Regions from separate parts of the Mesorhizobium sp. CA15 genome, predicted to be linked through region 2. Evidence: predicted binding sites of a transcription regulator. Region 2 holds the regulator's gene; each other region holds the start of a gene.
What was found. The regulator LexA, encoded in region 2, represses DNA repair genes until DNA is damaged. The targets are predictions, from matches to a motif close to TGTTCNNNNTGTGTTCNG.

Region 1 (10,051 bases), on a different contig from region 2:
CTGTTCACCGGCCTGTTCTGGACCGCCAAGCGCGGCCTCGAGCTCGGCCTTGTCGATGCGCTGGGCGATATGCGCAGCGTGCTCAAGACCCGTTTCGGCGAGAAGACGCAGCTCAAGCTGATAACCGCGCCGCGCGGTCTGTTCGGCCGTTTCGGCCTGTTCGGCTCGCGCGTTTCGGCGCCGGATATCGCGGCGGCCGCCGCCAGCGGCGTCCTCGATGCGGCGGAAGAGCGCGCGCTGTGGGCGCGCTTCGGGCTTTGAAAAAGCCATGAATGCGGCTAGCATGGCCGCTTGACCGACCCATTCGGCCGGCCTTGCCGCGAGGACGCGGGAGGAGTTTTAGAGATGCCGCAGATCATTTTCTTCGCCGTTGTCGGCGCCGCCGCTTACTTTGGCTACCGCGCTTTCGTGCGCGAGGCCGAACGCGTGACGGCCAAGATCCGGCGTACCGAAAGACAGGCGGCGAACGGCACGACGGGCACGCTGGTCAAGGACCCCAAGACCGGCGAATATCGTCTCGCCAAGGACTGATCCCATCTCGCCAGCAGCCGACATCCTGGAGCCCGGCACAGAGGTCCGGACGTGGCTTGCGCCTGCCAAGATCAACCTGGCGCTGCATGTCATCGGACAGCGCGCCGACGGCTACCATCTCGTCGACAGCCTTGCCGTCTTCACCCGCTTCGGCGACCGGCTCGAAATCGAGTTGGCGGAAGAGGATGACTTCTCCGTATCCGGCCGTTATGCCGCCGGGCTGCCGCTCGACATAGGCAATCTGGTGGTGAAGGCGCGCGATGCCTTGCGCCGGGAAGCCGGCATGCAACAGGGGTCGCCCGTTGCCATCCGGCTGGAGAAGAACCTGCCCATCGCCTCCGGAGTCGGCGGCGGCTCGAGCGACGCGGCGGCCGCGCTTAATGGCCTGGTGCGGCTCTGGAAGCTCGATATCGATGACAATTCGCTGGCCCGGATCGGGCTTTCGCTCGGTGCCGACCTGCCGATGTGCCTCAAATCAAAGCCGCTGATCGCACGCGGTATCGGCGATGAAGTCTCGCCGCTATCCGCCTTTCCTGCGCTTGGCCTGGTGCTGGTCAATCCGGGCATCGCGATCTCGACGCCGGACGTGTTCAAGGCGCTCTCCAGCCGCGATAACGAGGCGCTGCCGCCGCTGCCGAAACGCCTCGATTTCCACACGATCCGCAACTGGCTGGAGACGACGCGCAACGATCTCGAGCCCGCCGCCCGTTCGATCTGCCCGGCGATCGGCGAGGCGCTCAAGACGCTCAAGCGTGCCGACGCCGCCTTCGCGCGCATGTCCGGCTCGGGCGCCACATGCTTCGGCCTGTTCGAGACCGGCAATGTCGCAAAGCGCGCGGCGATCGAGATCCGCGCCCGCCACCCCGACTGGTTCGTTGCCGCGACGCGCAGCATGGAGGTGAGCGATGGCGAAGCTTGACGAAAGCCGGCCCTTCATTCCAGTGCGCATCGCCGTGCTTACCGTCTCCGACACGCGCGGCCTCGCCGACGACAAATCCGGACAGACGCTGGCCGACCGCATTGCGGAAGCCGGCCACAGCCTTGCCGCGCGCGATATCGTGACCGACGACCGCGACAAGATCCGCGACAAGGTGCTTGGCTGGTCGAAGGACGAAAACATCGATGTCGTGATCACCACCGGCGGCACCGGCTTCACCGGCCGCGACGTGACGCCGGAGGCGCTGGAGCCGATCTTCGAAAAGCGCATGGACGGCTTTTCGGAAGTCTTCCACCGCATCTCCTACGACAAGATCGGAACCTCGACGATCCAGAGCCGGGCAACAGGCGGCGTCGTCAACGCCACCTTCGTCTTCGTGCTGCCGGGCTCGCCCGGCGCCTGCAAGGACGCCTGGGATGGCATCATCAAGGCGCAGCTCGACTACCGGCACATGCCCTGCAACTTCGTCGAGATCATGCCGCGGCTGGACGAGCATCTCAGGCGCGGCGGCAAGCCCACCTCGTAAAGCTCAGTTAAGGCGCCCGGCCGGCACGGCGGGGCATCATTTCGGCGGCGCGATCCAGATTTCGGCGTTCAGCCTTCTGGTCGCCAGGCCGCGCGCCAGGGCTTCGGCGCTGCGCGCGCTCTTTGCCAGAGCCGAGGCCTGACGCTTGCTGATGACAAGCCCCTCGGCCAGTGCACGATTGCTCGAGAACACCCTGGCCAGGAAAGGCGCACGGTTGGCGCGGGCGCGTGAAAAGCGCGCCGGCATGGTCTGTTTCGCCGTGTGCGCCACGACTTCGTCGATCCAGCCCTCGGCGAGCCGCGCCCCTGGCTCGAGCAGGAGCAGCCAGTCGCCCTTGGCCTGGCCGATACCGGCGCCGATCCCGCCGGTCGCATAGTGGCAGCCGGCATGCTCGGCCACCCGGTGCGTCTGATCGGTCGAGCCTTGATCGCAGACGATCACGTCGCGCACGACGCCTTCGACCGCGCCGCCGACCAGCGAGGCGAGCGTACGGGCAAGCCCCTCTTCGTCGTTGCGGGTTTCGATAAGGACGCTGAGCATTTTAGCCGAATAGCGGAAAGTGCGGCGATGCGCCAGTTGCGCGCTTCAAGCGAAAAAGTTCTTGCTTTGTTCTCTTCGGCGAAATAGGAATAGTTTCATGAACAGAGCGATTCGACAGCCTGCCGACAGTCCCTGGGAGAGGGCGAAAATGGAACAGATCGTGCGCGCCGACATTGCCGCTTTCGGAGCAGGCCGAGCCGAGATGGCGAACGCGATGATCGAGCAGAGCGGCTTGCGCGTGCGGCCCGATCGCAATCGCGGCCGCTCGGCCGGGATCAATCCGTCCGGCCGGTTCGAGCCGATCAGCCGGCATGTGTTCGACGACGGCTGGAACTCGCTGGAGGAACTGCCGCCGTTCAAGACGGAAGTGCAGGTCGAGAAGCCGCGCACCATCATCACGCGCAACGAGTCGCCTGACATCTCCTTCGACCGTTCGATCAACCCCTATCGCGGCTGCGAGCATGGCTGCGTCTACTGCTTCGCCAGGCCGACGCATGCCTTCATGGGCCTGTCGCCGGGGCTCGATTTCGAATCGAAGCTGTTCGCCAAGCCGGATGCCGCGCGCATGCTGGACAGGGAATTGTCAAAACCGGGCTACCAGCCGCGCACGATCGCCATCGGCACCAACACCGATCCCTACCAGCCGATCGAGAAGCAATACCGCATCATGCGCGAGATCCTGGAAGTGCTGGAAGCGCGCGGCCATCCGGTCGGCATCGTCACCAAGTCGGCGCTGGTGACACGCGACATCGACATCCTGTCGCGCATGGCCGAGCGCGGCCTTGCCAAGGTGGCGCTGTCGGTGACGACGCTCGACCGCATGCTGGCGAGAACGATGGAGCCACGCGCCTCGACCCCGACGAAGCGGCTGGAGGCGATCAGGCAGCTTTCGGACGCCGGCATCCCGGCATCGGTCATGGTGGCACCGATCATTCCTGGGCTTACCGATCCGGAGATGGAGCGCATCCTCGATTCGGCTAGATCCGCCGGCGCGCGGGAGGCCGGCTACGTCATCCTGCGCCTGCCGCTCGAAGTGGCGCCGATCTTCAAGGACTGGCTGTTGCGCCATTATCCCGACCGCTACCGGCATGTGATGTCCCTTATCCGCTCGATGCGCGACGGCAAGGATTACGATTCCGAATGGGGCAAGCGCATGAAGGGCGCCGGTCCCTATGCCTGGCAGATCGGCCGGCGCTTCGAGATCGCCGCCAAGCGGCTCGGCCTCAATGTCGAGCGGCGGCAGCTTCGCACCGACCAATTCGTCGCAGGCGCCAGTGCCGGCGAGCAGCTGATGCTGCTTTGACGCCAGCACCGGCCATGACGGCCGGCGCTAAACACTTCCAGGCAAAGCGATTTTCGGTCTGGAATTGCCATTCGTTTCGAAATTCCGTCCGGCCCCTGTCCCCCGGCTGTGAGACGGTGCCTTCCCGGTCCGACGCCCCATCCGACCCGGAAGGACTTGCGGAGAATCGGAGCCGATGCGAACCTCGCCGCACCATGGCTCGCGCGCGTTCCGATTCTCCGCTTCTCTTTGAAATGGTCGAGAAGCCCGACTTCTCGATCGAGACGAAAGCGATAGCCGACGGGCTGTGGCCGGTCGCCGGCATGGACGAGGCCGGCCGCGGCCCGCTCGCCGGTCCGGTGGTGGCCGCCGCGGTGGTGCTCAACCCCGCCAACATTCCCGAAGGCCTCGACGATTCCAAGCGCCTCACCCATTTGCAGCGCGAGGCGCTGTTCCTCAAGATTCTCGGCTCGGCGCTCAGCATCTCGATGGCTTCGATCAGTGCCGAAGGCATCGACAACAGCAACATTTTGAAAGCCAGCCTCGAAGCGATGCGCCGCGCTGCCGCCGGCCTGTCCTTGCGGCCGAAGCTCGCCCTGGCCGACGGCCGCGACATACCGCCAGGTCTCGCCTGCGAAGGCCGCGCGCTCATCAAGGGCGACCAGCGCTCGCAGTCGATCGCCGCCGCCTCGATCGTCGCCAAGGTGATGCGCGACCGCATGATGTGCGGCTGCGGCGGACATCACGAGCACTACGGCTTCGAAGTGCATATGGGTTACGCGACGGTCCGCCACCGCACCGCGATCGAGGCGCATGGGCCGGTGGCACGGCTTCACCGAGCCTCGTTCGCGCCGTTCCGGTTGGGTGGGGTTGAGATGGCGGAAGAGGAAGAGAGCCTCGCCGGGCTGGAGTAGTTAGCTGATCCCCCCCAATGTGGGTTACGGCTTGCGGACATCCACTGTCAGTGGCGCGACTGATCAGGCCGAGGCTTGATTGCCACGTGGTTCCCCCAATCCGTCGCTGCTTCGCAGCGCCACCTTTCTCCTCCGGAGGGAAAGGAAGGAGCGTTGCTGGACGAGCATTGACGGCAAAAAGCTTGGCGCCTTCCTCTACCCCGTCGATCGGGGGAGAGGTGGCTCGGCGAAGCCGAGACGGAGTGGAGGTCGACCTGCGCTACATAAGACAATGCATGCGCCAGGCTGCCAAGCACGCTATCGCCAAGACCAGCTGCTCGGAAATGTGTGCATAGCGTAGCCCCTTTGTGGGGGAGATTGGCAGCTTCGGCGCCGCGCTCCTTCCAAACAAAAAAGCCGCCGGGTTGCCCAGGCGGCTTTTGAGTTCGAAGTTTCGAAGTCAGCTCAGTTCAGCTTGGCCTTCACATCATTGAGCGCCGACTTGAACAGATCCGCGCCGGTCTTGACGTCGACCTTGGCGGCGAGCAGCGTGCGGGCGGCTTCGACGGCGATGTCGACGGCGGTGGCGCGCACTTCGCTGACCGCCTCGCGCTCGGCCTGGCTGATCTTCTGCTCGGCAAGCGCGGTGCGCCGGGCGACATAGTCCTCGGTCTTCTTGGCCGCCTCGGAGGCAAGCAAGTCAGCCTCGCGTTTGGCGGCAGCGACGATGTCGGCGGCCTCCTTCTCGGCTTCCTTGCGCTTCTGCTGATACTGGCGCAGCAGCTGCTGGGCCTCCTCGCGCAGGCGCCGTGCCTCTTCGAGCTCGCTGCTGATCTTGGCCGCGCGGGCGTCGAGCGACTTGGCAAGCATGCCCGGCACCCTCAGATAGACGACGGCGCCGAGGAAGATGATCAGGGCGATGGTGGCCCAGAGCGTGGCGAGTGATGTGGCGTCCATGATCCCGCTCCTCACCGGCTCGCGGATTTGACCGCGGCCGCGATTTCGGCCTTGTCGGCCTTGCCGCCGACAAGCGCCTCGACGATGGCCGAGGTCGTGTCCTCGGCGATAGTGCCGACTTCCTTCATCGCCTTGGCCTTGATCGAGGCGATGCTCGCCTCGGCCTCGCCAAGTTTCTTCTCAAGCTCGGCCTCGAGCTTCTTGCGCGTGCCCTCGGCTTGCGCCTTGGCGGCGTCGTTCGCCTGCTGGCCGATCTTGTTGGCGTTGACCTTGGCTTCCGCCAATTCCTGCTCATAGGCAGCAACCGCGGCGTCCGCCTCGCCCTTCAGCCTTGCGGCATGGTCGAGGTCCTGGGTGATGCGGTCGTTGCGGACATCTATGATGCCGCCAAGACGCGGCATCACAACCCGCTTCAGGAACAGGTAAAAGAGCCCGAAGGTGATGACCAGCCACAGGATCTGCGACGGGAAGGTCTTGGCATCGAACGGCGGGAACGCTTCATGCTCCGCGGCAGGCACAGCAGTGCCGGCATGCGTATCGCCCTCGGCCGCGGCCGGCGCTGCTTCTTGCGCATAGGCAGATGTCACGAACATCTCATTCCCCTGTCCCTAGAATGGGCCGCACCATGCGGCCCCTTTCGTCAGCGCCGGCTCTTACTTGAAGACCAGGAGCAGAGCGATCAGGAGCGAGAAGATGCCCAGAGCTTCGGTCACGGCGAAGCCGAAGATCAGGCGGCCGAACTGGCCGTCGGCAGCCGACGGGTTGCGGAGCGCACCCGAGAGGTAGCTGCCGAAGATGTTGCCGAGGCCGATGCCCGCGCCGCCCATGCCGATGCAGGCGATACCAGCGCCGATAGCAGCTGCTGCAGTTGCGTCCATTTCAAAACTCCTGTGGTTCTCTGTTCGTTGAAGTTGGTACGTTGGGTAAGCTGGCGCCGGGGCGCCGGTGAAAATCAGTGGCTCGGGTGCAGGGCGTCGTTCAGATACATGCAGGTCAGCACCGCGAACACATAGGCCTGCAGGAAGGCGACCAACAGCTCGAGCGCGGAGAGCGCGACCGCCATGGCAAGAGGCAGCACCGAGCCGGCGATACCGATGGCGCCAAACGCGCTCAGGCTGACGACGAAGCCCGAGAACACTTTCAGCGTGATGTGGCCGGCCAGCATGTTGGCGAAAAGACGAACCGAGAGGCTGACGGGCCGCGAGACGAAGGAGATGATTTCGATCGCCACCACCAGCGGCAGAAGGTAGCCCGGCACGCCATGCGGCACGAACAGCTTGAGGAAGCCGAAGCCGTGCTTGGCGAAGCCGTAGACGAGGACCGTGCCGATGACCAGGATCGCCAGCGTGAAGGTGACGATGATATGGCTGGTGACGGTGAAGAAATAAGGGAACAGGCCGATCAGGTTGGCGACCAGCACGAACATGAACAGCGAGAACACCAGCGGGAAGAACTGCATGCCCTGCTTGCCCGCGGCATCGCGCAGCATGTTGCCGACGAATTCGTAGGCCATTTCGGACACCGACTGCAGGCGACCGGGAATCAAGGCCCGGCTGGCGGTGCTCATATAGAGGAAGGCGGACGCCAGGACGATCGTCACGACCATGAACAAAGAGGAGTTGGTGAAAGATACGTCGTAGCCGCCGATATGCAGCGGGATGATCGGATGGATCTGGAACTGGTGGATCGGATCGACCTTGTCAGCAGCCACTTTAAATCCCCGTCAAAGCCACAAACGGCTTTTAAGTTCACTTTAGCGCCCTGCGGCGCCTCACTTCATTCTCTCGGCTCGCGCGGCTTGCCGCCCTGGCCGAATTCCGATGCCAGTCCCGCCGAGCGCAGGACATTGAGTATGCCTGCGCCAAAGCCCAGCAACAGGCCGACGATCAGACCCCAGGGCGCTATTCCCGCCAGACGGTCGATGATCCAGCCCAAGCCGACACCGACCACCACTCCGGCGATGAACTCGCTGGACAGCTTCAGCGCCTGACCGTAACCGGTCGCAGCTTTCGCTTCGTCTTTCCCCTCGGACCGGTCCGTGCGTCTCGTCGCAAGCGATGCTTCGAGGTCGCGCCGGCGGCGCTCAAGTTCGTCGTCGCGGATGGTGGCTTCTGGCTGCCTGCCGCGGCCGGTTTCTCCGGTTCCGTCTGGCCCGGTTTTGTCGGCCATCGCAACCCCCCTGCCCGGGCAGACGATTGCCGTCCGTCCGCTTCTAAAGTCGCCGGCAACATAGTTAGAGGGTCCGCCCCCGTCAAGCCACGGGCGGAACTTCCGAGCGATGTATTTTTAACAGTTAAATCAATGGTTTATCGAGGTGCGACATCGTGCCCTTCACGCCCGCGTGAGGTAACGGCGCGAATCCGCGCGACAAGGCGCGTCCGCCGAGGCATTGCCGGGCGTCGGAGGAAGGATAGCCGGGGTGGTATTTAAGCGGCTCAGCTCGAGCCACCTAAAGCGCGTCGCGATCCTTCAGATTCGCTCCATGCGCTTCAGGTTTTGATTTCGCGCATGTCTTTTCCCGAAACCGCTTACCACTTCGGGAGACATGCTTTAACGGCTCAGCTCCAGCCGCCACCATAGGTGCGGTAGAAGATATGCAGGCCGATCCTGGTCATCTTGTGCATGGCCCGCGCCCAGCCCGGATGGACGTAATTGGCGTAGTAATGCGTCGAAGAGCCGACCTCGGGAATGAATATCTTGCCGGCGGTCACCGCCATGGCAACCTCCTGGGCGGTCTTGTAGGAGGCCAGGTCGGTGATTGTCTTCTTCCTGCCGTCGCAGGCAAAGGAGAACTGACAGCGGTTGAACCAATTGTCGTTCTGGTAGACGACGCCGCAGATCGTCTTCGGATAGGTCGGGTTGCGGACGCGGTTGAGGATCACCTGCGCCACCGCCGCCTGGCCGCGGACAGGCTCGCTGCGCGCCTCGAAATAGATGCCCTTGGCAAGGCAGGCCTGCTCGGGCTTGGAAAAGACACTTGCCGGCAGGGGGGTCTGCAGCCAGGCATGGTCGCCCTTGCCCATCGGCGGAATGAAGCGGCCATCGTTCGGATCGTCCTGCAGCAGCGCCTCGAAGGGCGAAGCCTTGGCGTAGTCGGGCGCGGACTGGGCATAGGCCGTGGCAAGGATGTCCGGCTTGTCGTTGTTGACGAGGGCGACAAGCGCCGCCGGCAGCGCCGGATCCGGCCTCTTGTCCTCGCGAAGATGGAAGGCCTGGGCGATCTGGACTTCCTTGCCCTTGATGCCGGGCTTGGCGAAGGTGAGCTTCAGGCCGCTGTCCATCGCGGGACGCAGCAGCGAGGAGGTGCGCTCGAAAATCGAGCCGGCGCTGAAATTCTTGGGCGGCGCGACCGGCGACACCTTGACGATGCGGCCCTTCTTGTCGGCGCGTACGACACGATCCTCATCGGGCGTCACGCCCACGGCGCTGCCCTTGCCGCGGAAGGCGACGGTGCCCACCCCCGGCAAATTTACGCCGGAACCGGACAGCGAGCCGGTGGTGACGGAATCGACAAACGGCATTTCGGCGGCATGCACCGAGCCAGCTGCGGATTTTTCGATATAGGCGTTCCAGCGGGTGTCGGACGATTCCAGGCCGGAGATCAGGCTTGCCATATCCTGATAGGCGACGGCCGACGGGAAGCCGATCCAAATACCGAGCCCAAGCACCAAAGGAGGAAGAAAGGAACGTTTTTTCGCAACGGCGGCGGCGGCAAGCCGCAATGAAACGCGTCGATGCACGGAACTCTCCAGAACGCTACTGACCCCGGAGAGTCAAAATGAAGCATTAACCTTGATGCGGGGTTAACGGCATCGATCATGTTCTTTTCATGTTTGAGGCAAGCCGGCTTGCAATTTCCACAGCGGGCCGATGAAGAATCAGGCCTGGGTGGGTGCATCAGTTTTGGGTGAATCAGGCGGGGCGCAGGAAGATTGGCCAGGCGAGCGCCGCGCAGATGGCGGCCGCGAGCCACACGCCGGGCCATGCGAAGACCACCAGCAGCCATGGAATGGCGATCGGCACCAGGCAGAAGCCGATGAACACAAAACTGTTGGCCAGGCTGAGCGCGGTGCCGACATGGCCGGCGCCGGCAAGCGTGGCAAGCTCGGTATAGGCGACGCCGTGCCAGGCCGAGACGGATATGCCGGCGACGACGACCATCAGCGGAAGCAGCGCCAGCAGTCACGGCGCGCCGGCAGCGCCGATCACCAGCAGCCACAGCGCCAGGAAGGCAAATGCGCTCAGCGCGCTGCAGAGTTTCAGGAACGGGCGGCGGTTGCCGTGGCGGTCGGTGAAGCGCCCGCTCCAGACACGCATCGCCATGGCGCCGGCCTGCACAGCGGCAAGGCTGGCGCTGGTCACAAAGGTGCCCATGCCGGCGAAGT
Region 2 (10,051 bases):
GACATTGCCGATCCCGTCGACCTGCCGCCCGGCTCGCCCTTCTATTGCAGCGGCGATCTCTGCATCGGTCGGCATCCTTCCGGCGCGATCGTCGCGCTCGCCGAGACCCGCGACACCGCCCGGCCGGCCTGCGGCTTCGCCGACCTCATCGTCATCAACGACGCCACGGCCTATAACCCGTGCCGCGATCCGCGTGTGCTCGTCGTCACCAAGCGGCAGCTGGCGCGCGACGGCAGCGCCGCCGTTTTCTTCGATCCGCAATCGGCAACCGCGCGGCCAACCGTCCGCTACGCGGTCGTAGAACCATACCGACCCTGGCACGAGCAGCGGAAATACACGCGCGAGGCGAGGGGACTGGCGCCCTATAAGCAGCCGGAAAAACCAGCCGCCGCACCGGCCCAATAGATTGTCGTCCGGGCGAAGAAGGCCGGGCAGTTCTGCTCAGTAGCGGCGGATAAGTCCGACGAGCTTGCCCTGAACCTTGACCCGATCCGGTCCGAAGATCCGGGTCTCATAGGCCGGGTTGGCGGCCTCGAGCGCGATCGAGGCACCCTTGCGGCGGAAACGCTTAAGCGTCGCCTCCTCATCGTCGACCAGCGCCACCACGATCTCGCCCGGGCTTGCGGTGTTGGCATTGCGGATGATGACGGTGTCGCCGTCGAAGATGCCGGCCTCGATCATCGAGTCGCCCTTGACCTCCAACGCGTAATGCTCGCCGCCCATGATCATGTCCGGCGGCACCGAGATCGAATGCGTCTGGTGCTGGATGGCGTCAATCGGCACGCCGGCGGCGATGCGGCCCATCACCGGAATGGATACGGCCGCCGCGGCCTCGTCGTCGTTGCTTGGCGTCGGGGTGCGCGATGGCGTCGTCGGCTTGACCTGGCGACTGAGATTGCCTTGGCCGCCCTGGATGATGCTCGGCGAAAACTTCTTCGCGGCATTCAGGCCAGGCGCGATCGAGTCGGGTAGGCGCAGCACTTCCAGCGCGCGCGCCCGGTTCGGCAGCCGGCGAATGAAGCCACGTTCCTCCAGCGCAGTGATCAGCCGGTGGATGCCGGACTTGGAGGCAAGGTCGAGCGCCTCCTTCATCTCATCGAATGATGGAGGAATCCCGCTCTCCTTCAGGCGTTCATGGATGAACATCAGGAGTTCATGTTGTTTGCGCGTCAGCATCGGCGGCCCCCACGGGTTCTGAAACCAGAATCAGAAAAACAAACCCAGAACAAACACTATCTGTTCCAGTTGTGTTCCGCAACCGTTTAAAGTTTAGTGAATTTGTTAAGGCTGCCGAAACAATGTCGCATCCGGTGACGGCCGGCTGCCCCTCCTGGGGCAGCGGCATTGATTTCGCTCGATTTTGGAGTTCCCCTTACGCTGAAATACAACCCGCCACGATCACGAAGCCGTGGTTGGCTCTACCGTAAGCGCGTGGCACCGTGAACGAAACGAACCCAAAATGCCAACCTTGGCGAAGTTCCGATCCGCAGTCTTCGCCGTCTATGGACCAGCTAACATAGGACCAAAGGTTCTTGCCCTGTCGCCGACGGTGGTGAGAAAACCCCCTTGGCCAGATCGAAATGGAGGCGGCAGCACAATGAGGGGAATTCCTGATCTCGCCGAAGTCGAGGCGATGGATGCCGCGGATCCGCTGCGCGCCATGCGCGATCGCTTCGTCTTGCCGGAAGACGTCATATACCTCGACGGCAATTCGCTGGGCGCTGCTTCGGTAGACGCCTTCAGCGAGATCGAGACTGCCGCGAGGCAGGAATGGGCGCGGGATCTCATCCGCGCCTGGAACACCGCCGGCTGGTTCGATATGCCCATCGAGCTGGGTGACCAGCTAGGACGGCTGATCGGCGCGAAACCCGGCCAGACGGTCGTTTGCGACACGACTTCGATCAACATCTACAAGGTCCTGCATGCGGCACTTGCAATGCGGCCCGAGCGTTCGGTGATCGTTGCCGAGGGCGACAGCTTTCCGACCGACCTCTACATGGCGGAAAGCGTCGCATCGACGCGGCTCGGCACGGTGCTGCGGCTCGAAGGCACCGATGCCCCGACGATTGAGGAACTGGTTGACGATCGCGTCGCGGTCATCCTGGTCAACCACGTCAACTACAAATCCGGCCGGCTGCGCGACATGGCGGCGCTCACCCGCAAGGCTCATGAAGCCGGTGCGCTGATCGTGTGGGACCTCTGCCACACGGCGGGTGCGCTGCCGGTGGATCTCGACGGCTCGAATGCCGATTTCGCTATTGGCTGCACCTACAAATATCTCAATGGCGGACCGGGCTCACCGGCCTTCATCTACGCCGCGAACCGCCACCACGGCGACATTCGCCAGCCGCTCAGCGGCTGGTGGGGCCATGCCCGGCCTTTCGCGTTCGAGCAGGGCTACGCCGCGGGCACGGGCATCCGGCGGTTCCTTTGCGGAACGCAACCGGTGCTGTCGATGCGCGCGCTGAAAGGCGCGCTGGATATGTGGAACGATGTCGACATCAGGGCCGTGCGGAGAAAAAGCGTCGCGTTGACGGACCTGTTCATCCGGCTTGTCGAAGCCAAATGCGGCGGCTTCGGTCTTGAGCTGGAGAGCCCGCGCTCAGGCGCAGAACGCGGCAGCCAGGTGTCGTTCGCCCATTCAAATGGCTACCAGGTGATGCGCGCCTTGATCGAGCGCGGCGTGATCGGCGATTTCCGCGCGCCATCCACCATTCGTTTCGGCTTCACGCCGCTCTATGTCGGCTACCGCGATGTCTGGGATGCGGTCGAGGTGCTGGAGGACATCCTGCGCACTGGCATCTGGCAAGACGCACGCTTTGCCGTCAAAACAACCGTTACCTGACTTTGAATCGGCGATGCCGAACAGATGATCTGATCGCGGAGATACCGTTGCTGGGACATCGTATTGTCGACTGGGATGACGCCTACGCAAATGGCGCCAATATCGCCGGCGGCGACCGCTGGCCGGCGGCGTGGGATGGGCCGGCGCGGGCATTCCGCGAAAGGCTGCTGTCAGAGGGCAGGGCGCGGCTCGATGTTGTCTACGGCGAAGCGCCGCGCAAGCGCTTCGACCTGTTTCTCCCGTCTGCGGCGCCAAGGGGGCTCGTCGTGTTCATCCACGGCGGCTATTGGATGGAGTCGGACAAGAGCTCCTGGTCGCATCTGGCTGGAGGCGCGCTCGGCCGCGGCTTTGCCGTCGCCATGCCCTCCTACACGCTGTGCCCGCAGACCAGGATCAGCGGCATAGTCGGCGAGGCCGCGGCAGCGATCGAGAAGGCGGCGGCCATGGTCGATGGTCCGCTGATGCTGACCGGGCACTCGGCCGGCGGGCATCTCGCCAGCCGAATGGTGACCACGGTCTCACCGCTATCATCCGATGTGGCGCGGCGCATACGCCAGGTCGTTTCGATTTCAGGCCTGCACGACCTTCGGCCGCTGATGTTCACAGCGCTGAACGAGACCCTGAACATCGACGAGCCGGAAGCGCGGAGCGAAAGCCCGGCATTGTTGCGGCCTCGACAGGGAGCCTGCATCACCTGCTGGGCCGGCGGCGGCGAGCGTGCGGAATTCCTGCGCCAGAGCGCGTTGCTCGCCAACATCTGGACCGGGCTCGGCGCCTCCACCCGTTCAGTGGTCGAGCCGGACCGACATCATTTCAACATTGTCGATGGCCTCGCCGACCCGGATCATCCCCTGACCCGTACGCTGGTGGACGAATAAGGGCTACGATCGACTTCGTCGACGTATCAGGATCGACTTCGTCGACGCCTAGCGCAGCATGAGCACGCTGCATTCAGCGCCGGCTTCCGCCGCCGGCGCAAAGGGCTCGCGCACGATCAGGCCGTTGGCGTCGGCGAGCATCCGCAGCATCGAGGAGTCCTGGATTCCGAAAGGCGTCGCGACCAAGGTGCCGGCGTCCTCGCGCACGACGGCGCGCACATAGTCCTGCCTAAGGTCGTTGGCCCGCATCGCGGTGCCAAGCCGGGCCGTTCGCATATCCTGATGGTGATCGCGGCCACCGAGCCGGGCAAGCAGCGGTTTCAGGAAGAGTTGCGAGCAGACAATGCTTGCCACCGGATTGCCGGGCAGGCCGATGCAGCGGATATGGCCAAGCCGGCCAAACATCAGTGGTTTGCCGGGGCGCATGGCGATTTTCCAGAAATCGAGCTGCATGCCTTCGCCGGTCAGCACGCTATGGACGAGGTCGTGGTCGCCGACTGAGGCGCCGCCGAGCGTGACGATGACATCGGCGTCCGCCTCGACCGCTTGCCGGACCAGCGCGGCAATCGCCTCCTGGCGGTCGGCGGCGATGCCGAGATCGAGCGCGAGCGCGCCGATCGACTGGGAGGCGGCGGCCACGCCGTAGGCATTCGAGGAAATGATCTGGTCGGGGCCGAGAGCGCTGCCCGGCGGCAGCAATTCGTCGCCGGTGGCGATGATCGCGACCAGCGGCCGGCGCACGACGTTCAGGGCTGGGTGGTTGGCCGAGGCCGCCAGCGAAAGGGCCGCTGCATCGAGGACGCGCCCCTTTTCGAGCAGCACGTCGCCCTGGCCGAAGTCGAGCCCGCGGCGGCGCACATTGCGTCCTTTCGCGGTCGGCTCGGTCAGCTCGATCCTGCCATTGCCGAGGTCGCGGACGTTTTCCTGGATGACGACGGTGTCGGCCCCTTCGGGCAACGGTGCCCCGGTGAAGATGCGCACCGCCTGGCCTTCCCCGACGGTTCCGGAGAAACCGCGCCCGGCAGGCGCCACGCCGATGACCTCGAGTAGCGCCGGCGCCGAGGCGACATCGCAGAAGCGCGCGACATAGCCGTCCATCGCGGAGGCATCGAAAGGTGGCTGCGTGCGCAGCGCGACCACCGGCTCGGCCAGCACGCGGCCCGCCGCGTCAGCCAGCGGAACGCGCTCGCCCGGCAGAGCCGTCACGCCGTCCAGCAGGCGTTCGAGCGCCTCGGTGACCGGAAGCAAGGCCATTATGAACCTGCCTTGTAGTCGCCTGATTTGCCACCGGTCTTCTCGACCAGCCGGACGCCGGAAATCACCATCCCGCGGTCCGCTGCCTTGGCCATGTCGTAGATGGTGAGGCAGGCGACTGAAGCGGCGGTTAGCGCCTCCATCTCCACGCCCGTCTTGCCGGTGACGCGGGCGAGCGCGGTGACCTTGAGACCTGGCAAGGAATGGTCCGGCTCGATCTCGACGCCAACTTTGGTCAGAAGCAGCGGATGGCAGAGCGGGATCAGTTCGTGCGTCTTCTTTGCGGCCATGATGCCGGCGATACGGGCAGTCCCCAATACGTCGCCTTTCTTGGCGTCGCCGGCCAGGATCATCTCCAGCGTTTCCGGCTGCATGGAGACGAACCCTTCAGCGACTGCCGTGCGCGTCGTCTCGGCCTTGTCGCCGACATCGACCATGTTGGCTTCGCCCTTGGCACCAAGATGGGTAAGGGAGGCCATCCTCAAACGGCCTCGGCACGCGCCTTGCCGGTGAGCAGCAGTTGCGTGGCGGCGGCCACGTCGGCCTGCCGCATCAGGCTCTCGCCGACCAGGAAGGTGCCGATCTTGCTCTTCTCCAGCCGGCGGCAGTCCTGATGCGTGAAGATGCCGCTCTCGCTGACCAGCAGCCGATCCGCCGGCACCATGGCCGCCAGCCGCTCCGAAACGTCGAGGCTGGTTTCGAAGGTTCTGAGGTCGCGGTTGTTGATGCCGATCAGCCTCGACGAAAGGCGAAGCGCGCGTTGCATTTCCTTTTCGTCGTGCACCTCGACCAGAGCGTCCATACCGAGCTCGAAGGCGGTCGCTTCAAGGACCCTGGCAAGCGCGTCGTCGACGCTCGCCATGATGATCAGGATCGCGTCGGCGCCCCAGGCGCGTGCTTCGTAGACCTGGTAGGGATCGAACAGGAAATCCTTGCGCAGAGCCGGCAGGCGCACCGCTGCCCGAGCGGCTGTCAGGAATTCGGGAGCGCCCTGGAAAGACGGGGCGTCGGTAAGCACCGAAAGGCAGGCGGCGCCACCTTGCTGGTAGGCCTGTGCCAATGACGGCGGATCGAAATCGGCCCGGATCAGGCCCCTGGAAGGGCTGGCCTTCTTGATTTCGGCGATCAAAGCGAAGCCGCCGTCTCGGCGCTTGGCTTCCAGCGCGGCAAGGAAGCCGCGCGGCGGCTCGGCGTCCCCGGCCTTCGTCTTGATGTCGGCGAACGACACGGCGAGCTTCGCCGCAGCGATCTCTTCACGCTTGTAGGCTTCGATCTTGCGCAGGATATCGGACAAGGGGTCTATCCGTTCGAAATCTCGATGAGCTTGTCGAGCACCGCACGCGCGCGGCCGCTGTCGATAGCTTGCGCCGCCGCCGCGATGCCGTCGGCCAGCGTCGTCACCTTGCCGGCCACAACCAGCCCTGCGCCGGCATTCATCAGCACCGTATCGCGATAAGCGCCGGCGGCTCCGCCAAGCATATCGCGCAATTCCTTGGCGTTGTAGGCCGCGTCGCCACCGCGCAGCTCTTCTTTTGTGTGCCGCTTCAAGCCAACGGCTTCCGGCGTCAAGGTAAAGCTGCGAATCTCGCCGCCGGCGAGCTCCGCCACCTGTGTCTCGCCGGTGGTGGTGATCTCGTCATAGCCGTCGCCATGGACGACCCAGGCGTGATCGGCGCCCAGCGCCTTGAGCGTCTCGGCCACGGGCATGATCCACTCCGGCAGGAAGACGCCGACCATCTGGCGGCTGACGCCGGCAGGGTTTGACAGCGGTCCGAGCAGGTTGAAGATGGTGCGCGTGCCGAGCTCGACGCGGGTCGGCCCGACATGCTTCATCGCCGGATGATGCGCCGGCGCGAACATGAAGCCGACGCCGGCCTCATGGATGCAGCGGCCGATCGTCTCCGGCGGGATGTCTATTCTGACGCCCAGCGCCGTCAGCACATCGGCGGAGCCGGTCAGCGAGGACAGGCCGCGATTGCCATGCTTGGCGACCGGCACGCCGGCCGCGGCAATGACGAAGGCCGAAGCGGTCGAGATGTTGACCGAATGCGAATTGTCGCCGCCGGTGCCGACGATGTCGATGGCGCCTTGCGGCGCCTCGACGCGCAGCATCTTGGCGCGCATCGTGGCGACCGCGCCGGAAATCTCGCCCACCGTCTCGCCGCGCACGCGCAGCGCCATCAGGAAGCCGCCGATCTGGCCTGGCGTCGCGTCGCCCGACATGATGATGTCGAACGCCTCGCGCGCTTCCTCGAAGGAAAGCGCGGTGCCCGTGGCGACCTTGGCTATGTGTGTCTTGAGAGCGCTCATCGTGTCTGTGCTTGCGAAACCGCGTTCGGATCGATGCGAACGTCATATTGCGACTGCAACTGCGCCACCAGCTGGTCGAGCAGATCGTCGGACATGCCGGCGCCGAAGGATTTCTGCGCGTCGTCCGGCACCGCGCTGCCATCGGCGCCTGCCGGCTCGAAGACCTCGGCGACCTTGAACAGGATCTGGCCGTCGCCGGTGGGCGAGGGGATCAAACCGGTACCGCCTTCGCCGACGCCGAACATGGCCGCGGCGCCTTCCTTGCCGAAATCGGCATCGTCGGCTTCGCGCTTCAGGCCGCGCTTGGTCTGCTTGTCGAGCTTGAGCTCGCCGGCGATGACGTCGAGCGCGGTGCCTGCCTTGAGGCGCTTCTCCAGCTCCTGAGCCTTGGCGTCGAGCCGCTTGTTGGTCTCGGCCTCCGTCCAGTCGGCGACGACCTTCTTGCGGACCTCATCCAGCGTGCGGTCGCGCGCTGGCGTGACCGACTGCACTTCGTAGAAGACGAAACCGTTGCCGGCAGTCGTCAGGCCTTCGTTCTCGGTATTGGGCTCCGCCGCGAACACCGACTTGATCAGCTCGGCCGATTCCGGCAGGTCGTTGACGATCGTGCCGTCCGGCCGCTGGCCGGTACGGTCGATGGCATCGATGGTGACGACCTTGAGCTTCAGCTTCTCGGCGGCCTGCGCCAGCGAGGCGCCCGAGGCGCGGGTGTCCTCGTAGCTGTCATGCACATCGAGCAGGATGCGGCTTGCTTCGCCCAGCGCCAGGTCCTTGCGGATCTGGCCGGACACTTCCGAAAGCGGCTTCACCACCTGCGGCTTGATCTCGGTGACGCGCAAGAGCACGGGACCGAAGGCGCCCTGGACGACCTGGCTCACCTCGTTGGCATTGAGCGAGAAGGCGGCATCGGCCACCGCCTTGTCGGCGATCTTGTCCTTGGCCAGCGTGCCGAGCAGCGTGTCGGCCTGCGTCTTGCCTTCGGCGGTGACGAGCTTGTCGAAGGTAGCCCCAGCCTTCAGCGAATCCAACGCGGCCTTGGCCGCATCCGGCGTCTTGAACACCAGCTGCTCGATGGTGCGCATCTCGGGCGTCGTGTAGCGCGCGATGTTCTTGTTGTAGTCCTCGCTGATCTGCTGGTCTGTCACCGCGGACGGATCCATGATGTCCTGCGGCTCCAGCCGGACATAGGAGAACTTGCGGTATTCCGGCGCGGCATAGTTCTTCTTGTTGGCGTCGAAATAGGTTTTGAGGGCGCTGTCGGACGGCGCCTCGATCGGCTGCACCAGCGTCTTGGGCAGCACGACATAGTCGATCGTGCGATCCTCGCCGCGATAGAGAGAGACCGCCTTCAGGAAGGTCTGCGGCACCTTGAGGCCGTCGGAGATCGCCTCGACGATCTGCTGGCGCACGGCCACCTGCGAGCGGTTTCTGAGATAGTCCTCGGGCCGCATGCCGAGCTGGCGCAGCAGATACTCGAAGGTGCGGCGATCGAACTGGCCGCCGGGGCCTTTGAAGGCCGGATCCTCGCGCGTCAGTTCGGCCAGCCGATCCTTGGAGAGGCCGAGCCCGAGCTTGCGCGCCTGTTCGTCGAGCACTGCGCCCGAAACGAGCTGCGCCAGCACCTGATTGTCGACACCGAGCAGCTTGGCCTGTTCATGGGTGACGCGTTGGCCATATTGCTGCGACAGAAGGCTGAGCTGGCGGTCGTAAGCGAGGCGGTACTCGTTGATCGAGACCTCCGTGCCGCCGGCCGTGATCACCGCGTGATGGCCGCCCAGCACGCCACCCACCATGCGCGTGGTCGCGCCCCAGGCGAGGAAACTCACCACCAGCAAGGACAGCAACGCCTTCGCGACCCAGGTGCCTGCCGCGCTTCTCAATATACCAAGCATGCATACTTCCGATTTTTGCGCATTTTCGCGTGCGCCGAGTCTGAAACAAGCGCAATAGCGCCCTTCCGGCCCACTGTCGATTGCTTTGTGACCTGATTTTGGTAGTGAGGGCGCTGCTTAATGTCGCTCGGAGAACGCGCCCCATGACCCCTGGAATCCGCCCGCTTGTCGCTGGCAACTGGAAAATGAACGGCACCAGCGCCTCGCTCAACGAGCTGCGGTCGATAGGCAACGGGTTCATGAGCGGGCTCGACGCGGAGACCGAAGCGGTCGTGTGCGTGCCGGCGACCTTGCTGCAGCGCGCCGCCGAGATCCTGTCGCGCACGCCCGTGCGTGCCGGTGGAGAGGATTGCCATCCCAAGGAGAGCGGCGCCTTCACGGGCGAGATTTCGGCCGAGATGCTCAAGGATGCCGGCGCAAGCCACGTCATCGTCGGTCATTCCGAGCGCCGCGAGCTGTTCGGCGACGACGATGCAATGGTCCATGCCAAGGCGTCGGCAGCGTGGCGGGCTGGGCTGGTGGCCATCATCTGCATCGGCGAGACGCGCGCCGAGCGGGAGGCGGGCGCCACGCTTGATGTCCTGTCGCGCCAGCTTGATGGTTCCGTGCCGGCGAGCGCCACCGCCGCCAATACCATCATCGCCTACGAGCCGGTCTGGGCGATCGGCACCGGCCTGACGCCGACCGCCGCCGATGTCGCCGAGGCGCATGCGCATATCCGGGGTAAGCTGACCGCGCTGCTCGGCGATGCCGCGGCCAGGACGCGCATTCTTTACGGCGGCTCGGTCAAGCCTTCCAACGCGGTGGAACTGCTCGGCGTCGACAATGTCGACGGCGCGCTGGTCGGCGGCGCCAGCTTGAAGGCGGCCGAC
Region 3 (10,051 bases), on a different contig from region 2:
TAGCCGAAATTGAGATCAAGCGAAGGGCGGATAGCGGCAATGCGGCGGTGGCCGCGCGCGACCAGCCGGTCGACGGCTTCATCACCCGCCCTCTCGAAATCGATATCGAGTGAAGGATACGTGTCGCCGCCGGACTGACTTCGGCCAAGCGTGGCGAAGGGAAAGCCGGCCTTGCTGAGATAATCGATCCGATCGTCCTCCCTTCGCGTATTGGCCAACACGACCGCGTCGGCCCGGCGCGTCTCGACCACGCGGCGCAACCGCTCCTGCTGATATTGGCCCGGCTCACCCATGACGACCATCAGATCCAGGTCATGCTCGGCGAGCCGCGCCTGCAGGCCCGTCAGGAACGGGATGAAGAACGGCTCGCCATATTGCTGGTCGCCGGGATGCGGCTGCAGCATGAAGGCGATCGAACGGGTGGCGCCTTGCCTGAGACTGCGGCCTGACTGATTGGGCGAATAGTTCAGCTTCCTGGCTGCTTCGAGCACACGCTGGCGTGTGTCGGCGTTGACGTCGGCACGGCCGTTCAGCGCGCGCGACACGGTGCCGATCGAGATGTTCAGGTGACGCGCGAGATCGTGGATGCTTGACGCCAAGGACGGATTCTCCCCCTGCCTTGGCTAGCACCGGCTGCCGCTCAGGCCAAGGCTTCGGGACGATTTTTGCAGGCAGCCGGTTGACATTCTACGCCATCGGGTGTGTTCTCGTAAACGTTTACGGAAAAACGTTTACGGTGACGCCGTGGACGCCGTGACGTCCGGTCTGGAGGGACCGGCGGAGGAGGAGTGCTGGATGATGAGGGTCGTCCTGGCCGGATGCGGAGCGATGAGCAAGCACTGGCTCGATGCCGTCAAGCAGATCGACGGGCTCGCCATTGTCGGCCTCGTCGACCTCGATGCCGAGCGGGCACAGGCGAGGGCGCGCGAATACGCGCTGTCCAGCGCCGTCATCGGCACCAACCTCGACGCCGTCCTCGACCAGACCAAGCCCGATGCCGTGTTCGACGTCGTGGTTCCCGCCGCACGCCGCGCGGTCGCGCTTTCGGCCTTCGCGCACAACTGCCATCTGCTCACCGAGAAGCCGCTGGCCGACAGCCCCGAAAATGCGCGCGCCATCGTCGAGGCAGCGCGCAAGGCGAGGCGCATCCATGCAGTCGTCCAGAACCGCCGCTATGTCGCCAACGTCAGGCGCATCAGGCGCATCCTGGATTCCGGCGTCATCGGCAAGCCGACCAGCATCCATGCGGACTTTTTCGTTGCGCCGCATTTCGGCGGTTTTCGCGAGGAGATGGCCCATGTGCTCTTGCTCGACATGGCGATCCACACGTTCGATGCCGCGCGTTACATGGTCGCCGGCGAGCCGGCCAGCGTCTATTGCCAGGAATGGGAACCCGTGAATTCTTGGTATCGGCAGGGGTCGTCGGCCAGCGCCGTCTTCGACCTCGGCGGCGGCAAGATCTTCACCTATGCCGGCTCCTGGTGCGCCGACGGTTTCCGCACGAGTTGGGAGGGAAGCTGGCGCATCGTTGCCGAGCGCGGCAGCCTCTTGTGGGACGGCCATGACGGGCTGAAGGCGGAGGTGGTTGCGTCCGGCCGCGAAGGGATTATCGACAAGACCCAGCCCATCGAAGTGCCGCCGCTCGATCCCGCCGACCGCGTCGACGGCCATCTCGGCATCATCCGGGATTTCATGCACGCGATCGAGACCGGCGCCGAGCCGGAGACGCGCGGCGCCGACAACATCAAGAGCCTGGCCATGGTCTTCGGCGCCATCGAGAGCGCGGAGAGCGGGCGGCGCGTGACAATCGCCAAGGAAGCACAATGATGGCAAACCCGCTTCTCGATATCAGGATCGGCACCATGGTGCGGGCCAATCTCGACGATCCGGCGGCCTATATCAGACAGATCCTGCCGCTCGGCTTCGAGAGCATCCAGCCCTTCTTCTGGCAGACGCTGGGCGGCAAGGACCTGAAGCGCCTGGCGGGCGAGATCCGCGAGGCGATCGGCGATGCCGATGTGACCGTGTCCTCGATCGGGGTGTTCGGCAACCCGCTCGAGAATGGAGAGGTCGATCGCGGTGTGCTGGCGGCCTGGGAGACGGTGATCGATAATGCGCATCTGTTCGGCGCCGAGACGGTGAGCGGCTTCACCGGCCGCATCCGCGGCAAGAAGCTGACCGACAGCCTGCCGCGCTTCCGCGAGGTGTGGGGGCCGCTGGCCAGGCGCGCCGCCGACAAGGGCGTGCGCATCGCTTTCGAGAATTGCGCGATGGACGGCAACTGGGCGAGCGGCGACTGGAACATCGCCCACAATCCCGATGCCTGGGAGCTGATGTTCAACGAATTGCCAAACGACAATCTCGGGCTGGAATGGGAGCCCTGCCATCAGCTTGTCTACCTGATCGATCCGATCCCGCAGATCCGCAAATGGGCGCCGCGCATCTTCCATGTCCATGGCAAGGACGCGACCGTGCGCTGGGACGTCATCCGAGAGCATGGCGTGTTCGGCCGACTGCCTTTCGTGCAGATGCGCACGCCAGGCTTCGGCGACAGCGACTGGACTCGGGTGATCAGCGAGTTGCGGCTGGCCGGCTACAAGGGCGCCATCGACATCGAGGGCTGGCACGATCCGGTCTATCGCGGCGACCTCGAGATCACCGGACAGGCGCGCGCGCTCGACTATCTGAAACAATGCCGGGGAGGGTCCAGCTACCTGCCAAATCCGGCTTGAGGCCAAATTGAGGATTGGCCGGCGGGAGGAGCCGGCCAGCACTGCGGCGCGCCGCGCCGAACCATTGTCGAAAACCCTCCGATGCGAGGGATCAAAAGGGAGGAACGTGCATGAGCATGACGACCAGAAGGACTGTTCTGCGCTCGACCGTCGTGGCGGCTGCCACGGCGCTCTGCGCCTCGATCTCTGCCTTGCCGGCGCACGCGCTCGACGCGCAATGGTGCAAGGACGTACACATCCGCTTCTTCGTCGGCGGCGCCGAGGGCGACGCCTTCGGCACCATCGTCTATAATGGCGCCAAACAGGCGGCGGCCGATCTCGGGCCGAAGGTCGACTACATCTTCTCGCAGTGGGACGTCGAAAAGATGGTGCAGCAATTGCGCGAGGCGGTCGCGGTCAAGCCGCAGGGCATCGCAATGATGGGCCATCCGGGCGATGCCGCGATCATGCCTTTGGCCGAACAGGCGCATAAGGACGGCATCAAGATGATGTACCAGAACGTTCCGGTGCCGAAAGTGGTGGCGGCGTTCGGCGGCGGCTATGTCGGCGCGCAGCAGGAGCAGCAGGGCCGCGCGCTCGGTGTCGAGGCGTTCAAGCTCGGCAAGCTCAAGTCCGGCGACAAGGCGATCATGATCGGTCCGTTCGAGAACGAGAACCGCGGCGCGCGCGAGCGCGGCACTGTCGCGGCCCTAAAGGAGGCGGGCGTCGAGGTGATCCAGTTGTCCTCGCCACCGAGCGGCGAATGGGCGTCCGATCCGAACCTCGCCATTCCGGTGATCACGGCGGCACTGCTCAACCACCCCGACGTCAAGGCGGTCGGCTATCCCGGCGGCCAGATGCTCGGCAATGTCGCCACCTACATGCAGGCGGCGGGCAGGAAGCCGGGCGACATCTTCAATTTCGGCTTCGACACCAGTCCGCAGATCGTCGAAGGCTTCAAGGGCGGCTGGGTGCAACTGACCGCCGACCAGCAACCGTTCCTCCAGGGCTATCTGCCAATCCTCAGCCTTTGCCAGCAGGTGGTGCTGGGGCTGGCGCCGATGAATGTCGACACCGGCGCCGGCTTCGTCACGCCGCAGAACTACGAGATCGTCTCAGAGCTCGCCAAGCAGGCATTGCGTTGACCTCCCAAGCCGCCGGCCGGGATTATTGCCCGGCCGGCGAGATGACCGGCAGACAGACAATTCCAGCGAGGATCGCATGGGCGAACGTATCATCGAACTGCGCGACATCAAGAAATCCTACGGCCAGGTCTATGCGCTGGGCGGGGTCAACCTCAGCGTCGACCGCGGCGAGGTGGTCGGCCTGATTGGTGACAACGGCGCCGGCAAATCGACGCTGATCAAGATCCTATCCGGCGTGGTCAAGCCGACCAGCGGCGAGATCCTGGTGCGCGACAAGCCGGTCACCGGGTGGAGCGCGGCGCGCTCGCGCGACGCCGGCATCGAGACGGTGTTCCAGGACCGCGCGCTGGCCGTGCAGCAGACGATCGTGCGCAACATCTTCATGGGCCGCGAACTGACCAGCTTCATGGGCTGGCTGAAGGTCGACAAGGAGATCGAGGAGGCGAGCCGGCTAATGCGCGAGATCGGCTTCACCTCGAAAGTGTTCACGCCGCACTCGATCGTCGGCCAGCTTTCCGGCGGCGAACGCCAGGGCGTGGCGATCGCACGCGCCATCTACAAGCAGGCGGAACTGATCATCCTCGACGAGCCGACGACGGCGCTGTCGCTGACCGAGACCGCCAAGGTCTTCCATTTCGTGCGCCAGGTGCGGGCGAGCGGCCGCTCGATCCTGTTCATCGGGCACAACATCCACCATGTCTTCGACATTGCCGACCGCTTCGTCGTGCTCGACCGCGGCAAGGTGGCGCTCGCGGCCGACCGCAACGAGGTCAAGTCGGCAGAAGACCTCATCAACTTCATGGAAGACGTAGCACACCCCGGCGGATTGCCGGGACTGCACGAGGGCGCGGAGCAGGGAGCGCAATGAGCAAGGCGATGGAACCCGATCTGCAAACGCCTTTGGGAACGGCAAGCGGCAAGGTAGCCAAGGGACCGGCCAAGGAATGGAGCCATCCGTCCAATCACTGGCTGCGCGGCTTCGTCCTCGACAACCGCGCCTCGCTCGGCACGCTCGCCGTGTTCATCGTCATGATGGCGGTGTTCATGATCGCCAACCCCACCGTCTTCACAACCTGGTATCTCTACAGCTCCGTGCTGACGACGCTTCCCGTGGCGCTGTTCGTGGTCGTGCCGCTGGTCTTCGTCGTCACCTGCGGCGAGATCGACCTGTCATTTCCGGCGACAATGGGATTTGCCTCCTGGGTCTTCGCGCTGGTCGTGCAGGCCGGCTACGATCCGTTTATCGGCATCGCGGCGGCGCTCGTCACCGGCACGCTGCTCGGCTTCCTGGTCGGTTCGCTGGTCGTCTATGGCGGGCTGTCCTCGCTGATCGCCACGCTCGGCATGAACTTCCTGCTGCGCGGGCTGATCCAGATCATCAACGAAGGCAAGTCGACGGCGCTGACCGGCCTTGCCGACAGCTCGGCCTACAAGATCTTCTCCAGCCAGGTCTGGGGCATCCCGGTGCAGATATTCTGGGCTATCGCCTTCGTGGTGTTCTCGGCGCTGCTCTACAACCGGCATCGTTTCGGCGCGCAGGTGAAAGTGGTCGGGGACAATCCCGACAGCGCGAGGCAGATGGGCATCGACGTCAAATGGGTCCGGGTGAAGGTGTTCGTCTTCGTCGGCATTGGCGCGGCGATCGCCGGCACCTTCTCGGTGATGATCAATTTCACCTGGTGGCCGACGGCGGGCGACGGCTATCTGCTGCCCGTGCTGGCTTCGGTGTTCGTCGGCGGCACGCCCACCTGGGGCGGCATCGGCACGGTGGTCGGCGGCGCGATCGGCGCGGTCACGGTGTCGTTCATCCAGACCGGGGTTGTCGCGGCGGGCCTCAGCGGCTTCTACGTGCAGTTCTTCAACGGGCTGATCATCATCCTGTCGCTGCTCGGTCACAAGTGGAACCAGGCACGGTATCGGTGAGGAGGCCGGTCACACCGGCGCGACAAAACCGTCCAGCACGCGTTTCTGGCCGGCCTTGTCGAAGTCGATGGTGAGCTTGTTGCCGTCGATGGCCGCGATGTTGCCGTTGCCGAATTTCTGGTGGAAGACGCGGTCGCCGACATTGAAGGCGGACGGCGTGTCGGCGACGGATTTGGCCACCAGCTCGCCCTCGATGGTGCGGCCCTTCACGCTGGTGCGGCCGGCGCCGTAGCCTGAATCAGTCTCGCCATAGCCGATACGCTCGACCTGATGGCCGGAGCGCGTGCCCCAGTTGCGGTCGGTCGCCTCGGTGCGGTTGGCCTGCGCGCGTTGCCAGCCGGGCGTGGCATAGGTGTTGGAGAAGCTGCCCTGGTCCTTGGCGCCGATATTGTCGAAGCGCGAGGCGCCGTAGGGGTTCTGCCGGCCGCCGCCGCGGCCGGAAGCAAACGAGCCGCCGCCATAGGGGTTGCCGTAGCCGCCGTAGCTGTTGCCGCTGTCGGCGATATCGATGTGGGTTTCGGGCAATTCGTCGACGAAGCGCGACGGGATCGTCGATTGCCACAGGCCGTGAATCTGGCGGTTGGAGACGAACCAGATGTGCAGGTTCTTTTTCGCCCGCGTCAGGCCGACATAGGCGAGCCGGCGCTCTTCCTCGAGGCCGGAGCGTCCGCCTTCATCCAGCGCGCGCTGATGCGGGAACAGGCCTTCCTCCCAGCCGGGCAGGAAGACGGTCTCGAATTCGAGGCCCTTGGCCGAATGCAGGGTCATGATCGAGACCGCATCTTGCGACTCGCCCTGCTCGGCCTCCATCACCAGCGCGACATGCTCGAGGAAGGAACGGAGCGATTCATACTCCTCCATGGAGCGGATCAGCTCCTTGAGGTTTTCCAGCCGCCCGGGCGCCTCCGCCGAACGGTCGTTCTTCCACATGTCGGTGTAGCCGCTCTCCTCCAAAATGGTCTCGGCAAGCTCGATGTGCGGGGTGGTTTCCAGCGCCTTCTGCCAGCGCTCGAAATTGGCTGCGACCTCGCGCAGCGCCGCGCGCGGCTTCGGCTTCAGCTCGTCGCTTTCGGCGAGCGTTGCGGCGGCCTCCAGCATGGGGATGCGCATGGCGCGCGCCGTGTCATGGATCTGGCGGATGGTGGCTTCGCCCAACCCGCGCTTCGGCACGTTGACGATGCGCTCGAAGGCGAGGTCGTCGCCGCCATTGGCGACGACGCGGAAGAAGGCCAATGCATCGCGGATTTCCAGGCGCTCGTAGAAGCGCGGGCCGCCGATGACGCGGTAGTTCAAGCCAAGCGTGATGAAGCGGTCTTCGAAGGCGCGCATCTGGAAGGAGGCGCGCACCAGGATCGCCATGTCGTTGAGATTATGCTTCTGGCGCTGGTAGGCCTCGATGGCGTCGCCGATGGCGCGGGCCTCTTCCTCCGAGTCCCAGGCGGCGTGGACGTGAACCTTGTCGTCCTCGGGGTCGTCGCGGTCGGTGAACAGCGTCTTGCCGAAGCGGCCCTCATTGTGGGCGATGAGGTGCGAGGCCGCGCCCAGAATATGTGCGGTGGACCGGTAGTTGCGCTCCAGCCGGATGATGGTGGCGCCCGGAAAATCCTTGTCGAAGCGCAGGATGTTGTCGACCTCGGCGCCGCGCCAGCCATAGATCGACTGATCGTCGTCGCCGACGCAGCAGATGTTGACTTTGTTCTCGCTCACGGCCGCGCGCTCGCTTCGCTCGCTGGCCTCCGCGGGGGCGGCCTGGCCGGCCGACGCCCGGTCGGGCTTGCGGCCTTCGGCCGATGGGCTGCGCCCAGAATGCGGCCTCTGCGCCAGGAGCCGCAGCCACATGTATTGCGCGGTGTTGGTGTCTTGATACTCGTCGACGAGGATGTATTTGAACTTGCGGTGGTAATCCTTCAGCACGTCCGGATAGGCGCGAAAGATGCGGATCGGGTGATAGAGCAGGTCGCCGAAGTCGCAGGAATTCAGCGTCTGCAGCCGTTCCTGGTAGGCCTTGTAGAGCTGGCGGCCCTTGCCGTTGCCGAAGCTGCGCGCATCGCCTTCCGCTATTTCGTCCGGGCCGAGGCCCTTGTTCTTCCAGTTGTCGAGCATCTGGGCGAAGGTCTTGGCCGGCCAGCGCTTGTCGTCCAGCCCTTCGGCCTGGATCAGTTGCTTGATCAGCCGCACCACGTCGTCGGTGTCGAGAATGGTGAAATCCGATTTCAGCCCGGCGAGCTCGGCATGTCTGCGAAGCAGCTTCACGCCGATCGAGTGAAAGGTGCCGAGCCAAGGCATGCCCTCGACATTGCCTTCGCCGATCAGGATGCCGATGCGCTGCTTCATCTCGCGCGCGGCCTTGTTGGTGAAGGTTACGGCCAGGATCTGCGAGGGGAAGGCCCTGCCGGTGGCAAGGATGTGAGCGATGCGCGTGGTGAGCACCCGCGTCTTGCCGGTGCCCGCGCCGGCCAGCACCAGAACCGGGCCTTCGGTCGTCTCGACCGCGAGCCGCTGCTCCGGGTTCAGGCCCTTCAGATAATCGGGCACGCCGTTCTGGCCGCTGCGGGCGGCCATGGCGCGCGCGGCTATGCCGGATGGAGCCGCTGCCGGCCGCGCATTCGGTTCATCGAAAAAAGGCATGTCCTCGGAAAAGCCCGACATCGCCCCCGAATGTAGTGATTCGGCAGCGAAAGACCAGAACTGTCTACGTTTTGTTCTAGTTTCGCGTGTCTGCCCCCAACTTGACAGCCGGAGCGAGCGAGGGAAAGCTGCCGGCAGGGCAGGGACGGCGCGCCGTCGCCTCAGAGCGGCCGCAAAGGCGCAACAGTCGAAGGAGCACCGTCTTGGCTGTCACCATCACCTCCCTCGTCCTCTTCCTCATCGGTCTCATTCTCGGCGGCGGCGGCATCTGGCTCATCGCGCTGGGCGGCAGTTGGTACTACCTGATCGCCGGCCTGATCTTCCTGATCACCGCCTGGCTGCTTTTCAGGCGCCGGTCGACTTCGCTCTGGCTCTACGCGCTGTTCGTGCTTGCCACTTTATGCTGGGCAGTGTGGGAAATCGGCTTCGACTGGTGGCAGCTCGGCCCGCGCGGCGGCGTCATCGTGCTCATCGCCTTGTGGCTTTTGACGCCGTGGGCAAGGCGGGGGCTGCGGGGGCCGGACGGACGCGCGCCGCTGATCCTGGCCGTGCTCGCCTCGCTCGCGGTCGCCGGTTATTCGATGACCGCCGATCCCATGGATATCGGCGGCACGCTGGGCACCGAAAAGGCGGCGACGGCCGCCAATCTCGGCGGCGACATCCCGGCCGGCGAGTGGCAGTTCTACGGCCGCACGCCCTTCGGCCAGCGCTATTCGCCGCTCGACCAGATCACGCCGGACAACGTCGCCAAGCTGCAGCCGGCCTGGACCTATCGCACCGGCGACGTGAAAGGCCCCGATGATATCGGCGAGACGACCTATCAGGTGACGCCGCTGAAGATCGGCGATGTGCTGTTCATTTGCACGCCGCATAATTTCGCCATCGCCATCGATGCCGCGAGCGGCAAGGAGAAGTGGCGCTACGATCCGAAGATCAAGCTCGACCCCAACCGCCAGCACCAGACCTGCCGCGGCGTGTCCTATTATGCCGATGCCAAGATCGCCGCCGGCCAGCCTTGCGCCGCGCGCATCTATCTGCCGACCTCCGACGCCCGGCTGATCGCGCTCGATGCCGCGAACGGGCAGGTGTGTCCGTCCTTCGCCGAGGCCGGCACGCTGAACCTGATGGCCAACATGCCCTATCCGAAGTCGGGCTATTACTATTCGACGTCGGCGCCACTGATCGTCGCCGGCAAGATCATCGTCGGCGGCGCTGTCAATGACAATTATTCGACCGAGGAACCGTCCGGCGTCATCCGCGCCTTCGACGCCGGCACCGGCGCGCTCCTATGGAATTGGGATTCCGGCAATCCGGACGTGACGACGCCGCTGCCCGCCGGGCAAACCTACACCCACAACTCGCCCAACATGTGGTCGACGGCGAGCGCCGACGAGAAGCTGGGACTGCTCTACGTTCCGCTCGGCAACCAGACGCCGGACCAGCTCGGCATGGACCGCAGCGCCAATGTCGAGAAATTCTCCTCCTCGATCACCGCGCTCGATCTCAACACTGGGCAATTGCGCTGGGTCCGGCAGACCGTGCATCACGATCTGTGGGACATGGACGTGCCGGCGCAGCCGTCGCTGGTCGACATCACCACCGGGAACGGCGTCGTGCCGGCGCTGGTCGGGCCGACCAAGCAGG

Region 1: the regulator LexA is predicted to act here: its motif matches at 2,591-2,608, upstream of LB515_RS08080 (PA0069 family radical SAM protein).
Region 3: the regulator LexA is predicted to act here: its motif matches at 8,469-8,486, upstream of LB515_RS18335 (ATP-dependent helicase).

The regions. Positions count from the first base shown of each region.
Region 1 covers NZ_JAIUHQ010000003.1:295,527-305,577, reverse strand. Annotated here, with positions in the region: gene LB515_RS08105 (S49 family peptidase) at 1-261, shown strand, start outside; gene LB515_RS08100 (NfeD family protein) at 346-531, shown strand; gene LB515_RS08095 (4-(cytidine 5'-diphospho)-2-C-methyl-D-erythritol kinase) at 557-1,450, shown strand; gene moaB (molybdenum cofactor biosynthesis protein B) at 1,437-1,994, shown strand; gene LB515_RS08085 (glycosyltransferase) at 2,031-2,534, opposite strand; gene LB515_RS08080 (PA0069 family radical SAM protein) at 2,683-3,837, shown strand; gene LB515_RS08075 (ribonuclease HII) at 4,032-4,730, shown strand; gene LB515_RS08070 (F0F1 ATP synthase subunit B) at 5,175-5,666, opposite strand; gene LB515_RS08065 (F0F1 ATP synthase subunit B) at 5,678-6,259, opposite strand; gene LB515_RS08060 (F0F1 ATP synthase subunit C) at 6,320-6,544, opposite strand; gene LB515_RS08055 (F0F1 ATP synthase subunit A) at 6,619-7,377, opposite strand; gene LB515_RS08050 (AtpZ/AtpI family protein) at 7,443-7,835, opposite strand; gene LB515_RS08045 (cell wall hydrolase) at 8,225-9,406, opposite strand; gene LB515_RS08040 (hypothetical protein) at 9,579-9,827, opposite strand; gene LB515_RS08035 (MFS transporter) at 9,849-10,051, opposite strand, start outside.
Region 2 covers NZ_JAIUHQ010000001.1:213,983-224,033, reverse strand. Annotated here, with positions in the region: gene LB515_RS01145 (ComEC/Rec2 family competence protein) at 1-405, shown strand, start outside; gene lexA (transcriptional repressor LexA) at 442-1,176, opposite strand; gene kynU (kynureninase) at 1,598-2,845, shown strand; gene LB515_RS01130 (alpha/beta hydrolase) at 2,893-3,723, shown strand; gene glp (gephyrin-like molybdotransferase Glp) at 3,772-4,977, opposite strand; gene moaC (cyclic pyranopterin monophosphate synthase MoaC) at 4,977-5,456, opposite strand; gene trpC (indole-3-glycerol phosphate synthase TrpC) at 5,459-6,271, opposite strand; gene trpD (anthranilate phosphoribosyltransferase) at 6,277-7,287, opposite strand; gene LB515_RS01105 (peptidylprolyl isomerase) at 7,284-9,179, opposite strand; gene tpiA (triose-phosphate isomerase) at 9,323-10,051, shown strand, end outside.
Region 3 covers NZ_JAIUHQ010000011.1:65,669-75,719, forward strand. Annotated here, with positions in the region: gene LB515_RS18305 (LacI family DNA-binding transcriptional regulator) at 1-599, opposite strand, end outside; gene LB515_RS18310 (Gfo/Idh/MocA family protein) at 796-1,827, shown strand; gene LB515_RS18315 (sugar phosphate isomerase/epimerase family protein) at 1,824-2,732, shown strand; gene LB515_RS18320 (substrate-binding domain-containing protein) at 2,843-3,856, shown strand; gene LB515_RS18325 (ATP-binding cassette domain-containing protein) at 3,933-4,724, shown strand; gene LB515_RS18330 (ABC transporter permease) at 4,721-5,779, shown strand; gene LB515_RS18335 (ATP-dependent helicase) at 5,789-8,428, opposite strand; gene LB515_RS18340 (glucose/quinate/shikimate family membrane-bound PQQ-dependent dehydrogenase) at 8,611-10,051, shown strand, end outside.